2 regions of the Arthrobacter sp. 2MCAF14 genome follow, and region 1 is predicted to be linked to the other one. Evidence: predicted binding sites of a transcription regulator. Region 1 holds the regulator's gene; the other holds the start of a gene.

Region 1 (7,547 bases):
AACGCCGGTGAATCCCTGACCATCGGGACGCGCGGCGGCATCAAGAAGATTGTCCGGACCACTGACGGCTACGCGGTGGACATGGGCCCTTGGGAGTTCATTTTCCCCAAGGATGCCACCAGCAAGGCCATGGACTCCCTCGTCAGCGCCGACGGCCTGGAAGTCGCCCGGCCTGCCCTCTCTGTCAGCATGGGCAACCCGCACACCGTTGTGGCATTGGCCGAACTGTCTGAGCTCACATCAACGCAGCTCTTCAAGGCGCCCGTCGTCGATCCCAAGCCGGCCAACGGCACCAACGTCGAATTCGTGGTTCCCGCGGAGCCCCTCGTTCACGACGGTGTAGGCAACATCACCATGCGGGTCCACGAACGCGGCGTCGGTGAGACCCAATCGTGCGGCACCGGTGCCTGCGCGGCCGCCGTCGCCATCCGCCACTGGGCCGGGGAAGGCGCTCCCGACACGTGGCGCGTCAAGGTGCCGGGCGGCGTCGTCGGCGTGCGCTTCTTCCCGGGAGAAAGCGGCCGCGAACACGTGGAGCTCAGCGGCCCCGCGGTGATTGTCGCTAGCGGGACGCTTTCCTGATCCGCAGCACGCGGAAGGATTTCGACGTATTTTCCCGGGATACCGAGAAGGAACCGTCGAGGGTATCGGCCAACCAACGCTGAAGCGAGTCCGCTCCAAGGTTTTTCTGCACCACAAGCCAGGCGTTTCCCCCCGTGGCGAGCCGCGGAAGCCACCTGAGCAGCAGGTTGTGGAGTTCATCCTTGCCGATGCGGATGGGCGGGTTTGACCAGATGGTGTCGAACATCACGGCAGGGTCGACGTCGTCGGGCAGGCTCGCAGTGACATTCCCGAGCTCCAGCAGGGCGGCGTTCTCGTTGGTCAGGGTGACACAACGCTCGTTGACATCAACCGCGTGGACGCGCGCGTGCGGCGCCATGAGCCCCATCGTCAACGCAATGGGACCCCAGCCGCAGCCAATGTCCAGCAGATTTCCCTGCGGTGCCGGCGGCGGAACCTCGGAAAGCAGGATCGCTGTTCCCTTGTCGATCCCGTCGGGGCTGAAGATGCCGCCCGATGTCTGGAGCCGGCGGGTCGCGCCGGCCAGTTCCACCGTGAGGGGCTTGCGGCTGAACGGCCCCGCGGGCTGTGCGCTGAAATAGTGAGCAGACTCCATAGCTTGCCAGATTAGTGGCCAGCAGCGGGCAAGGGAAACCGCGCACCGCGACAAACCGGCTCAACCCGGGCTTGCCGGGGTCTGATAGTCTGATGCGCATGTTCTTGATCTTTGAGTAGCCGGCACCGCCCGCGACGCAGGCCTGCTTCATTGCAGCGCCATTCCGCCTTGGCATGTCCGTTCCAGACGTTGTTTTTTGACGACTGGACACTCAGCAGATCGTCCCCTTCCCTCCTGGGATCTGTGCACGCAAGCCGTGCAGACCGTTCCGGATGGAGATCCCAGACCATCGGCCGAGCCCTGCCAGGCATCAGCCCTGCGCGAATTCCGCGCCACAAGAGACGAATCGGCACTATTCTGGAAGTGCCGAACCCCCTAAAGGAGACCATGACCACGCAGAAGAACACCGGACCCGATTCCGACGCCCAGGACATGAGTCCTGAAGAAATCCAGGCTGTCATCGACCGGATTCTCTCCAAGGACGCACCTGCCATAGTCCAGGACCGCGACGAACCCCGGGGCGTGTTTGGCAAGGCCCAGGCGATTTCCCGTCTGGACGAAGAACACAGCATCTACGACGGCGATCAAGAGGATCTGGCCGAGCGCCGGGCCCTGGGCCGTACTGCGGGCCTGTCCACGGAACTTGAAGATGTCACCGAGGTCGAATACCGGCAGCTGCGCCTTGAGCGCGTCGTGCTGGCAGGCCTTTGGACCGAAGGCACCCTGGCCGACGCCGAGAATTCCCTGAGGGAACTTGCCGCCCTGGCCGAAACGGCCGGCTCGGAAGTCCTGGACGGGATCGTCCAGCGCCGCATGAAGCCGGACCCCGGAACGTTCCTCGGCTCAGGCAAAGCCATCGAGCTCAAGGACATTGTGATGTCCACCGGCGCGGACACCGTGGTGGTCGACGCCGAACTGGCTCCATCCCAACGGCGTGGCCTTGAGGACATCGTCAAGGTCAAGGTGGTGGACCGCACCACGTTGATCCTCGACATCTTCGCCCAGCATGCCAAGAGCCGCGAGGGCAAGGCCCAGGTTGAGCTTGCTCAGCTGGAATACCTGTTGCCGCGCCTGCGTGGTTGGGGCGATTCCATGTCCCGCCAAGCCGGTGGCCAGGTGGGTGGTGCCGGCGCCGGTATGGGTTCCCGTGGTCCTGGTGAAACCAAGATCGAACTGGACCGCCGTCGAATCCGCACGCGCATGGCCAAGCTACGGCGTGAAATAGCCGCGATGAAGCCATCGCGCGAGACCAAGCGCGCCAACCGCCGTCGTAATGCCGTTCCTTCGGTCGCCATCGCCGGTTACACGAACGCCGGAAAGTCATCGCTGCTCAACCGCCTGACGGATGCCGGTGTCCTCGTGGAGAACGCGTTGTTCGCCACCCTGGATCCCACGGTCCGCAAGGCCCAGACGCCTGACGGGATCGGCTACACCCTCTCGGACACCGTCGGATTCGTGCGCTCGATGCCCACCCAGCTCGTGGAGGCTTTCCGCTCCACGCTGGAAGAGGTGGCCGACGCCGATCTGATCCTCCACGTAGTGGACGTTTCGCATCCCGATCCGGAAGGCCAGATCGCGGCGGTCCGCACGGTATTCAGCGAAGTGGATGCCCGGAAGATCCCGGAAATCATCGTCCTGAACAAGGCGGACGTCGCGGATCCGTTTGTCGTGGAGCGGCTCAAGCAAAAAGAGCCCCGCCACGTCGTCGTGTCCACCCGCACAGGACAGGGCATTGCCGAACTCCTTGGAGCCATCAGCGAAGCCATCCCGCGACCTGGCGTGCGGCTTGAGGTTCTGATTCCATACAACCGGGGCGAGCTCATCAACAAGCTGCACAACACCGACGCCGAAATCCTCAGCCTTGAGCATGAGGAGGAAGGCACCCGCGTGGTGGCCATGGTCCATGAGAACCTGGCAGCCGAGCTGGAGTCGTTCGTCAGCAATGGTTGATCCAGAGGCGGGGGAGCGCGGCGGGACCGTGGGGGAACGTACCGCCCTCGAACTCCTGGACAAAGCCGTTGCCGGCATGGGCGGCCAGAACCGCACGGGCCAACACCAGATGGCCAGGCAGGTGGCGCGGGCGATCGAGTCCGGCGAACACCTCCTGGTCCAGGCTGGCACGGGCACGGGCAAGTCCCTCGCGTACTTGATTCCGCTGATTGCGCATGCGATGGAAAGCAACAAGCCTACGCTCGTGTCCACGGCCACCCTCGCCCTGCAGACGCAGATCGTAGGCCGGGATTTGCCCCGTCTCCTGGAATCCATCAATCCGGAGCTCGAGCGCCCAGTCAGCATCGCCCTGGTCAAGGGCCGGGCCAACTATGTGTGCCGGCACAAGCTTGAGGGCGGGTTCCCCAGCGAGGAGCCGGCTGAGGGGCAGTTGTTCTCCCTCGGCGAGGACACGAGCGTTCCGCATCTCGCCGCAGCCATCGGCGGCCCGGCCTCGCAGCTCGGCAAGGAAGTCCTGCGGCTTCGCGAGTGGGCCGGCAAGACCACGACGGGGGACCGGGACGAACTGATGCCGGGCGTGACGGACCGGGCCTGGCGCCAAGTATCCGTCACGTCGATGGAGTGCCTCGGGGCGCAGAAGTGTCCCATGGCGGAAGAGTGCTTCAGCGAGCTGGCCCGCCACCGTGCCGCGGAGTCCGACGTCGTGGTCACCAATCACGCGATGCTCGCAGTCAGCGCCTTCGAAGGCCTGGCCGTGCTGCCCGAATACGACGTAGTCGTGGTGGACGAGGCCCACGAGCTCCAGGACCGCGTGACCGGAGCTGTGTCCGGGCAGCTGTCCGTCGCGATGATCCATGCCGCTGCCTCGAGCGCCCGCAAACACACGGCCATCACTGTGGACGCCCTGAACGCCGCCGCGGACCGCTTGGAACTCGCGATCATCGGTGCGCCCTCGGGCCTCCTGCCCAACGGGCTCAATGACGAACAACTTGATTGCGTGGACCAGCTCCGGGAAGCCTGCCGTGCAGCGCTTTCCGACTCGAAGGGAGATTCGTCCAACACCGTCGACGGCGGACGCCAGCTCGTGCGCTCACGGCTGATGTTGATCCTCGAGCTGTGCGAACGGCTGCTCTCAGCCCGGGAAAACCGGGAAGTCGTGTGGCTTTCCCGGAACAGTACCTTTGATCCGCAGCAGGGCTACACGGCGCCCGACGAGGATTCGCCTGCTCTCATCAATATCGCGCCGCTCAGCGTTGCCGGACGCCTCCGGGAAGGGCTCTTCGCGGGCCATACCGTGGTGTTGACCTCCGCCACCTTGGCTATCGGCTCTGCATTCGAGGCCACAGCCGGAGGACTGGGCCTGACTGGCCAAGGCGCCCCCAGCTGGACCGGCGTGGATGTAGGCTCGCCCTTCGACTACCCGAAGCAAGGCATGCTGTACGTCGCCAAGCACCTGCCCAAGCCGGGGCGCGGCACCTCGCCCGAAGCCCTCGACGAACTTGAAGAGCTCATCAAGGCCTCGCACGGCGGGGCCTTGTGCCTCTTCTCTTCCCGACGTGCGGCGGAGGACGCAGCGGAAGCGATGCGGTCACGCCTGGACGTGGACATCCTGTGCCAAGGCGAATCGACCATGGCCGCGTTGGTGAGGCAGTTTGCCGAGGAGGAAGACACGTGCCTGTTCGGCACCATGTCCCTTTGGCAGGGCGTTGACGTTCCGGGCGGTTCATGCCGGCTGGTAGTGATTGACCGGATACCGTTCCCTCGTCCGGACGATCCCCTGATGACGGCACGGTCGCGCGCGGTGGCGCAGGCCGGGGGCAACGGTTTCATGGCAGTTTCGGCGACGCACGCTGCCATCCGGCTAGCCCAAGGGGCCGGCCGTCTCATCCGCTCAACGGGGGACAAAGGGGTTGTGGCGGTCCTGGATTCGCGGCTTTCGACGGAGCGCTACGGCAATTTCCTCAGGGCAGCGTTGCCGCCCTTCTGGCCCACCACGGACCGTTCCGTGGTGCGCGGTGCGCTCGAACGTCTTTACGCCGAGTCAGCCAAGGCCTAAGGCGCGCGCTTGCTCAAGCGGACCCGTCCTGGGGCGAGCGCGTCCTAAAGGGAGCGCAGGACCGAGACGACTTTGCCCATGATGGTGGCATGGTCGCCGAGGATGGGTTCGTACTGCGTGTTCTGGGGGAGCAGCCACGTGTGGCCGTCGCGCTGCCGGAAGGTCTTGACAGTGGCTTCGTCGTCCAGGAGTGCGGCCACGATGTCGCCGTTGAGTGCGTCGTTCTGACGCCGAACCACCACCCAGTCTCCATCGCAGATAGCGGCGTCGATCATGGAATCACCGGCGACTCTCAGCATGAAGAGCTCGCCATGGCCTACCAATTGACGGGGCAGAGGCAGTACGTCTTCAACGGTCTGGTCCGCCAGGATAGGTCCACCGGCAGCAATGCGCCCGACGAGGGGAACCATGGCCGTGTCACTGGCACTCGCAAGTTCCGTCACAGCCAGGCCGCCCGCGCTGCGGAGTTTCGCCGGCGATTCAACGCCGGGTATGACAGAGCCGCCGTCGAGGGTCAACGGCATGAGGACTTCCATTGCACGCGGGCGCTTGGGATCGCGACGAAGATAGCCGAGCTTCTCGAGCTGTGACAACTGGTGCGTGACGCTGGACAGGCTCGCCAAGCCGACGGTGTCCCCGATTTCACGCATCGACGGCGGATAGCCATGATCGTTCACCGAACGTTGGATGGTCTCCAGGATTTTCTTCTGGCGGACGGTCAGGCTCTTGGGGGCCTTCTGCGGCTGCTGGCTCCGCGCTGAGGCCGGCCCGCTGCCAGTGGCTTTCGCTGCCATGTTCGCCAACGCCCTTCCGTTCCGCCCGTTCGGCCCTGAGGCGCCTGCGGGACTGTCGGCCTGAAATGTCAGACCCTCCTGTTGCACTGGTTCAGTGCTCTTTCCTTCACTCAAACGTAGGGCAGGCGCTGGCGTTTTTCAAACATTTGTTCTAGCGAGTCTCGACATCGTTCGTTGATAGGTGCTAAAAATGTCATAGCAAGGTTCGAATATGTGTTCTATAAAAGTGATGCGGGATCCGGGTGTTCGTTCGAATCGTTCGAACAGATCAACGAATAGCCGTCCTGCAAGCACTGACTGAAGGCAAGAATTGGCAGCCGCAACCAGGGATTCCGGAACGCGGCATTGTTCAGAAGGGCTCAGCTCATGTCCGCAATCACCATCACCCACCGGTCCGGCCGCAGTACGGCACCGGGCCGGCTTCGCCTGACCCGCCGGGGCCGCATGGTCTTCTTCGGCGTCCCGGCAATGCTCTTGGTCGCAGTGCTGCTCAGCCTGGCGGGATTCCTGAATTCGCCGGCCAAGGCTGCTGATTCCGCCGCCGAGCTGCAGCCCACCTCGAGTACGAGCGTCACGGTACAAGTGGGCCAGTCCTTGTGGGGGATTGCGGGAATCGCCGCCCCGTCCCGGGATCCACGCGACGTCGTTGCCGAGATTATCCAGCTGAACAACCTTCAGGACGGCCACATCGTGCCGGGCCAGCAACTGTTCATTCCGGCCACTTAACAGCGACGCTGTCCGGGCTGGCAGCTCGTCTGAAAGGGTGCCGGGCCGTCACAGTTTCAGGGCATCGGCCGCGGCACCTTAAACTGTCATGGTGAGTGACCAGCTTGAGCGACTTGACCGACTTCCCCTCCGGACCAACCTCCGCGGCCTGAGCCCGTATGGCGCGCCGCAGCTTGATGTTCCGATTTTGCTCAACGTCAACGAAAACACGCATGGCGTGCCGGCCGATGTCCAGGCGGCCATCACCGAAGCGGTAGCGGCAGCCGCCGTCGGACTGAACCGCTATCCCGACCGCGAGTTCACAGAACTACGCGAGGCCCTTGCGGAGTACCTCGGCCACGACCTTGCGGCCGAGAACATCTGGGCAGCCAACGGTTCCAATGAGGTGCTGCAGCAGATCCTCCAGGTCTTCGGCGGCCCGGGCCGGACCGCGCTTGGTTTCCCGCCCACGTACTCGATGTACCCATTGCTGGCCAGCGGAACCGACACGGGATATATCGCGGGAGTTCGCGCCGAGGACTATGGACTCGATGCGGCCTCGGCCGCCGCGCAGGTTCGCGAGCTCAAGCCGAATGTCGTGTTCCTCTGCTCGCCAAACAACCCCACCGGCACGGGGCTTGGGCTGGACGTCGTCGAAGCCGTGTACGAGGCCGGCGAGGCGAGCCAGACCGTGGTGATCGTGGACGAGGCCTACCACGAGTTCGCCCACGACAACACGCCGAGTGCCTTGACGCTCCTCCCTGGGCGGGAGCGCCTTATTGTCTCCCGCACCATGAGCAAGGCCTTCGCCCTCGCCGGTGCACGCATCGGCTACATGGCGGCTGCCCCCGAGATCGCCGATGCG
Region 2 (7,547 bases), on a different contig from region 1:
GGACTTTTATTTAGAATCTAAATTTAGTACCTCAAGTATTATGTGACGCATACCTACAGGAGGTCAACAGCCATGGCTGAAATCGCGACTGCCACTCCGCAGATGCTCCGGCGGTTCAACGCGGCCACCGTGCTCGGAGCCATCCGTTCCTCCAACGCCGTGACCGTTTCGGAGCTGATGGACGCCACCGGCCTGACCCGTGCGACCACCATTTCCGTGTGCGAAGACCTCATGGCCCGGGGCTGGATCCGCGAGCTGGAAAACCAGCGCGGTTTCGGCACGTACCAGAAGGGGCGCCCGGCGCGGCGCTTCGAGCTCGACGAAAGCGCCGGCTGCGTCTTGGGAATCGACGTCGGAGTCCTCAAGACCACCGTGGTGGTGGCCGATCTGCGCGGCAGGACCGTCGGACGGGCCAGCGAGCCATTCCGCGCCAGGGAGATCGAAGCGGAGGAACGAATCCGGGTCATCAGCCAAACCGCGCTGCTCGCCCTCGAGGCCGCCGGAGTGGCACCAGACAAGGTCCTTGCGGTGACGGTCGGGCTTGCTGCCCCCGTGGGCCGCGACGGGAACATCCTCGTCAGCCAGCCGTTTTGGAGCCTGTTCGACGTCGGCCTGAAGAAGGCCCTTCACGATCTGCACGGATGGGCGGTAATGCTGGAGAACGATGCCAACTTGGCGGCATTGGGCGAATGTTGGCGCGGCGCCGGCAGCGGCGTCCAGGACCTAGCCGTACTCCTTGCCGGTGAGCGTTTCGGTGCGGGCCTGGTGGAATCCGGCCGTTTGCTTCATGGCAGCCGCGGCGGCGCTGGCGAAATGGCCTACCTGGACATGGTGGACGGAGTCGGATCGGCGGACGGCCTTGCCGCACTGGCCAGATTGTGGGCAGCGGAAGCCCTGGCGGGAAAGTCGAAAACGACGCTGCGGACCGCGACCGCCCCGGGCCGAGAGGTGACGGCGCAACACGTCTTCGCCGCCGCTGCCCAAGGTGACAAAGTGGCGCTGGGCATCCTGGACCGGCTTTCGGACCGGCTGGCCCGGGTGGTCTCCACGGTGGCCATCTTGCTCAACCCGGAGCTCGTGGTGATCGGCGGCGCGGTGGCAGATTCGGCGTCGGTCCTTCTTGAGCCGGCCGCGCGGAAGCTGGCTGCGTACACCGCCACTCCCCCGCGGTTGGCAGCTTCCCCCTTGGGCGATGCGATTGTGGGCATCGGAGCGGTTCGCCACGCACTGGATCATGTGGAGAAGAATTCCCTGGATCTGGTGTTGCGGCGGGCGTAGGGCCTTCGGAGGCTAGTCCGGCATCGCCATCGTGCGGAGGTCGAGCTGGCGCAGCACCCGGTCCGCCACCTCGGGATCCATCCCCGGTTCACTCCGCGCCGCGACCACTTCCTGGCGCGCGGCGTCGAGGGCTATCGTCTGGACCGCGATCGCCAGTTCCCTGCCGCGTTGGCGCTTTTCAGCGTCCGACTCATTCTTCAATGTCCCGTCGAGCAGCTCGGCATGCAGGCGGGTCATCTTTTCCTTGACGAGGGCCACCTTGTCCGCCGGCAGCTCCTTCATCAGATCGTGTTCCTTGAGCGCAGAGATTGCAGCAGTCTGGGCGCGTTTGGCCAAGAGCCGCGCGGCATCCTTTTCGTGTGAACCGTCTTCGGACGCCTTGAGCACGCGCATGAGCCACGGAAGGGTCAGCCCCGGCAGCACCAGGGTGGCCAGCAGTACGGCGCAGGCGATGACCAGGATCTCGTGCCGGGCAGGGAAGTCACGGCCGTCCGCAATAGTCAGCGGAAGGGCCAAGGCGAGTGCGAGCGTCGCGAGCCCCCGCATGCCGCACCAGGTCAGGATCAGGACCTCCTTGGGGGAAGTGGGCTGCAGCAGGTTCTTCCGCTTGCGGGCCGAGATTGCCAAATGCCCGAGCCAGGCGAAACGGACAACGAAGACGAGCACGCAGACCGCCACGGCCGGGCCAATCATCCCGTAAATGGCCGCGCCTTCGTCCCGGATCACATGCCGGATCTCCAGCCCCACAAGGCCGAACGCCAGACCCGTGGCGAGCAGTTCCACCACGTCCCAGAAGGCGGTGCGCGTGACGCGTTCAGCCGCGTCCTGGGACCGCGCGTGCCGCTGCGTCTCGAGGGCGGTGACGACGACGGCGATCACCCCCGAGGCGTGCAGCTCTTCAGCCAGGATGTATGCGGCGAAAGGAATCACCAGGGTCACGGCACTTCGGGCCACCATGGAGGTGACCAGCTTGGTGATCAGCCTCGTCAACCAGCCCATCGCGATGCCGACAATGACGGCCAGGGCAGCACCGATGACGAATTGGAGCACGACGCCGGCCCCCAGCCTGGTGCCTGAAACCGTCGCCGCCACCGCGGCCTGGAAGATCACAATCGCCGCGGCATCGTTGAACAAGCCTTCGCTCTGCAGCACGGTGATGAGCCTGCGCGGCATGTGGACGCGGCCGGCAACGGATTCAACCGCCACAGGATCCGGCGGAGCCACCATGGCGCCCAGTGCGATCGCCGCCGGAATGCCGATCCCTGGAATCATGAGCCACGCGGCTCCGGCAACGGCCGCCGTCGAAACGACAACGAGCGCCACCGCCATGAGCAGAAGCGTCCGCCACCGGACCCGGAAGACCGCCCAGGAACTCTTCTGGGCGGTCGCGAAGAGCAGCGGAGGCAGGAAGATCGGGAGGATCAGGTCAGGCGCAAGCTCAAAGTCCGGGAAGCCCGGAATGAAGGTCATCGCCGCAGCCAGCAACAGCATCAGTACCGGGTACGGGAGCCGCAAGCGGTCCCCCAAGCCCACGGCCACGACCGTTGCAAGCAGCAATCCAACAATGAGTGCCAACTGGTCCATGTTCCCGATTTCCCCAGACGTCGTAGTGGCAGCGTCCCGGGCATTGCCTCGGGACTAGCCCTACCAACATATCCCGGCGGTGTGCGGTCCAGGCCCGGCGCCGGGCCCGGCTCCCGGACCGGGAGGGTGCAGCTAGGGCGCGGTGAGGGCCTCCACCACAGGCACCGAGCCGTCCCTGAACTCGATGGTGCGGCGGACGGTCTCGGGCAGTTCCAAGACGGCGGCAGTCACCAAGGCAACATTGGCCCGCGAAGTTTCGGTCCCGGTGCTCGGGTCCGCGGGGCTTACCTCAATGAGCGCAGACCCCGGATTACTGGTCAGTGCGCCCGGGCCCAGGATCGTCCAGTCGAGATCAGTCGCGCGCAGGTACTCGTCCGCCGCGGCCTTGGCATCCGCGTAGGCGTAGAAGCTGTTGCCCTCGGGAACGCCATGGCCGGGTCCTGCGCCGAAGTAGGACACCATCACATAGCGGGCCACGCCCGTTTGCGCCGCGGCATCCATCGAGCGGATGGCGGCGTCTCTGTCCACTGCATACGTACGGTGCGGATTGCCTCCGCCTGCCCCGGCGGACCACACCACCGCGTCGTGGCCGTCAAGTGCAGAGGCGATCTCCGCCGTCGTCGAATTCTCGACGTCGAGTACTACCGGGGCGGCACCCGTCACTTCGACGTCGGGCGCGTGTTCCGGATTGCGGATGAAGGAAGTGACCGAGTGACCTTCGTTGCTCAGGATGCGGGACAGTTGCAAGGCCACCTTGCCGTGGCCGCCGATGATTGCGATTCGACTCATGGACCCATTCTGTCCCAGTGGTCAAGTGCGTGGTCAAGCCCTCCCCAACACGGTGGATAAATTCCCGGAAAATAGTCTCTCCGCATTTGCGGTGCGCATTGCCGAATTCGTCAATTCTCGGGATAAATATGACCACTAATTACTAAGCAGACTTAGTTTAGTAATAATCACACCTCCCCGCCCGAGGGCTGGTAGTCCGGGCTCCCGCAAGCACCCGCCCCTGTCGAAGATGCCTTGCGAGTGTTTGATCGGCAGCCCGGAATAAAAGCGAGTGGGACCCACTCGTGTAGAGCGAATTCCCCATTCCTACACTCAAATTACCTGCAGCAGGAAAAAGGAAATATCTCTTTCATAAATCTCATTGATGGATTTATCAAAACGGGTTCATACATCCCTTTGATGGATTTATCAAAGTAGATGGATCGAGGGATTCCTCAGTGCTGCGCATTTAAGCAAAAGGGTCTCAATAAGCGCCATCCCCTGCGCCTGCGTATCACTTCCCGGGCCAGCCAACCGACCGGCCCCAGAAACGATGAATTACGGGGATCCGACATGTATCAGCAGGACTACAGACACAGCGGGATCAGCGGAGGCAACGTCCTCGCCCTGATATCCGCGGGGGTAAGAACACTCACGAGGTACAAGGCATCAATAGCCACCTGGGCGATCGTGGCAGTGGTGGCCATCGCGGCCGTGACGATGCAGAACTACGCACAGGTACTTGCGCCTGCAGGCACGAGCGCCGCACTTGCCCCGCAGATCGGCTCGGGAGCCGGTATTGCCGCGCCTTCGCCGGCCGCTGCCAGTTCCACGCCGGTTGCCAGTTCCACGCCGGCAGCCACTCAGGCGCCAGTACAGACGCAGGCACCGGCCGCCGTCGCGCCGTCCGCGCCCGCAGCGGCGCCGGCCGCAGCTCCACCCGCTCCGGCTCCTGCTCCTGCTCCTGCTCCTGCTCCTGCTCCTGACACGAACGCCTACACGGTGGTCAGCGGCGACACTGTTGGCTCCATAGCGGCCAGGTTCGGCGTCGACGTCAACGGGATGCTGGCAGCCAATGGGCTCAGCACCTATTCCGTCATCGTGCCCGGCCAGGTGCTAAAGCTGACAGGGCCGCCGGTTGCCGCGGCTCCCGCCCCTGCACCTGCCCCCGCTCCGGCGCCAGCGCCAGCAGCCGCCCCAGCTCCCGCTCCGGCGGTGCGGACCATTTATGTTGCGGGCTCAGGCGGCCAGGCGGCCGTGGACAGTTGCATTGGACCGATCCATTTCACCCCCACGGACGCCTACTCGCTGTTCATTACCGAACATGATTTCTGCGGGGGGTGGGCACAATTCTCGGGTATCGGCGTCGGCGAGACCGTGAGCATCCCCGGCTATGGCACGTACACAGTCACGGCGCGCGGCCAGGTGCCTCAAGGCGGGACCACCAACAACGTCGCAGCGGTATTCGGCGGATTTCCTCGGGCGGTATTGCAAACATGCATCCCGGGCACCAACCAGATGCTCGTCATCGCACTGAACTGAGGGCGGTCAGGACGGCAGGCCCGCGGAATTCAGCGTCGTAAAACAGAAGCAGGCTAGAAGCTGAACGCTCCTGGCCTGCTTCTGTGAGGGTGGGAGGTTCGATCTCCCCACCAGACCTCGCTCAACAGCCTTCATTTTGGGAGACTGGACCAAGACCTGAGAGTGGGGCGAACTTGGACGGACAACAATGGATCTGGGTTGCGACGGTGCTGGTCGTCGCGGCGGTGGTAGCCATTGTCATGGCCTTTGGACGCCGGTGAGAGTCGCCCGTTGATCGCGAATGCGTCCAGGGCCTGGCCTTTCCGGACGGGCTCCGGTATCGCGGCCGGGTAGCGACTGTCTCTCAGGGCGCAACAACTTCGTGTACTTCCGCTTCTTGTGCCACAGCACGAGCAGGTGAAGAGAACACATCAGCACAACTGTGATGCCAACGAAGACCACAAGGTCAATGAGATAGCGGCCAAAATCCACGAGCAAGGATGCCTTTCGGTCCGGACAACCTCCTGATCGTAGCTGGAGATAGCCCACAGACGAAACGGCCCAGTACACGGTGAACCTCAAGGAAACACTAAGAAAAGATCAAGATTCACTTAAGACTGCCTGCTCGGGCGCCAAACGCTTATGGGAGAGTCTGTTTGTTCTCAGGCACGTAAGTCGCTGGCCAAGATCTTCGAGAAGCGCCGCCACCTGAGGATTGGGGGACACCCAAGTGGCGGCGCCTCTAAAAACTATCGGCTGGTCGGACGCGCTCTCAGCTTTTCGACAGGATCTTTACGAAATCTTTACGGCAAGTGCCCAGCGGACTTGCGGACTTCGATCAGGACCATGGGCAGGCTTGGCTGGCCGCCGGAAGGGCGATTTCTTCGATCCGCATCTGGCTCGGTGCGACACCCCGGAAACGAAAAAGTCCCCGCCTTTGAACTGGACTTTCAAAGTAGCGGTGGGGAGGCTCGATCTCCCGACCTCACGATTCTGAGGAGGGCCTTTTCCTCAGTTTCCGTACAACGATTCACCCCCAGAAATCCCCATTATCGAACCGGCCCGTTCCAGGTCACTCGGTTTTCCCTCAATGCTGTCAGGACGACAGAGCCTGTCCTCATGGTCACCGAGGCTTAGGCGGATGATCCACCCCTTTACCGAGGACAAGGTCAGATCGGAGCGATTCGCCGCCTTCCAAGGAATAGGCAACGCTGGAATGCCTCAATGTCTGGTGGTTAGCCGGAACTTCCAGAGTTCGCGGGAATCGAGCGGGAAACTGCTCCAGGGATCATCCGTCTGGACTTGCGTCCTGCCCTGAGGAAGTGCTCTGTCCGTCATGATTTCAAGATGGGCACGTATCGGCTCACCGGGCACGTGCAGCAATCCGACGCTCAAAAGAATCCCCAGAACAAGCATCATGGGGTGCTGAGCAAAACCCTTCCGAGTACTTTGCGGCGGCATGGTTGCCTACGATTCTTGCGGTTCGCAGGCGCCCCCAAGCGGCAAGCTGTGAAACTTCGGTAGCCAGAGACCTAATGTAAATATACTGCCAGGCATCCTCCCTGCATACAGACAGGGAATTGCCCTGCAGTAGGTAGCGGCCCCGCGCGAACGGCACTTGCTCTTGATTCGGAAGGACCGTCCGGAGGTGCTGCGAGATCGAGGCACCCTAGGCTACCTGCCGGGACACGGACCACGTAACGAGTGATCCTCGCGAGGAAATGTGCCGCCATTAACAAGTGGTGACCACTCAAGCGATTGCCAAACGGACTGAGTATGGTCTTCCCTGTGCCAAGCCCGGCCCGGTGTGGGCGGCACGAACGCGCCCACGTCAGGGTTCACCCGTACCGTATCCGAAACGCATGGTCTCCGCCCGATGGGTGATGCAACCCCAGTCCCACAAGCAAGAACCAATGCAAGGACGGCGGCTGGACGAACTATCCACAGTTCAAGAACCAAGGGCAATGCGATGCGTACGTGAACCACAACGGCGGCTAATCAGCGAGCACTGCGGGGCGACTGTTCATAGAGAATGCCGTCCCCATCCGCCGCAGTCCCGGTACTCACGCCACGCTCCGGTGCTTCTAAGACCGGCCAACATCACCTTGCCCAATGAAAAATCCCCCGAAGGAGAACAGACCAATGCCCGTAACCGACGAGAGCATCGTCATCCCCGTCCCGCCCGAGGTGGTTTTCGACTACCTCAACGACCCCACGCACCTCCCCGAGTACGACGCCACCATCCTGACCAGCGAACTCGAAGGCGACGGCCCCGTCCGCGTCGGGTCACGGTTCAAGGGCAAGAGCAAGATCCTAGGCCGGACCTTCGACTGGGTTGTCGAGGTGATAGAGAACGAGCGCCCCACGAAGCAGGTCGTCAAGTCCGTGGAAGGGAA

Evidence for each region. The regulator LexA, encoded in region 1, represses DNA repair genes until DNA is damaged. The targets are predictions, from matches to a motif close to TCGAACANNTGTTCGA.
Region 2: AB4074_RS20750 (LysM peptidoglycan-binding domain-containing protein) is a predicted target of LexA. The motif match lies at 4,036-4,051, and genes of this name have one in related genera.

The regions. Positions count from the first base shown of each region.
Region 1 covers NZ_JBFRHB010000024.1:43,616-51,162, reverse strand. The annotation lists gene dapF (diaminopimelate epimerase) at 1-582, shown strand, start outside; gene AB4074_RS16135 (class I SAM-dependent methyltransferase) at 563-1,177, opposite strand; gene hflX (GTPase HflX) at 1,565-3,127, shown strand; gene AB4074_RS16125 (ATP-dependent DNA helicase) at 3,120-5,183, shown strand; gene lexA (transcriptional repressor LexA) at 5,228-5,977, opposite strand; gene AB4074_RS16115 (LysM peptidoglycan-binding domain-containing protein) at 6,344-6,703, shown strand; gene AB4074_RS16110 (histidinol-phosphate transaminase) at 6,795-7,547, shown strand, end outside.
Region 2 covers NZ_JBFRHB010000039.1:25,833-33,379, reverse strand. The annotation lists gene AB4074_RS20765 (ROK family transcriptional regulator) at 73-1,278, shown strand; gene AB4074_RS20760 (Na+/H+ antiporter) at 1,291-2,862, opposite strand; gene AB4074_RS20755 (SDR family oxidoreductase) at 2,995-3,651, opposite strand; gene AB4074_RS20750 (LysM peptidoglycan-binding domain-containing protein) at 4,204-5,172, shown strand; gene AB4074_RS20745 (SRPBCC family protein) at 7,294-7,547, shown strand, end outside.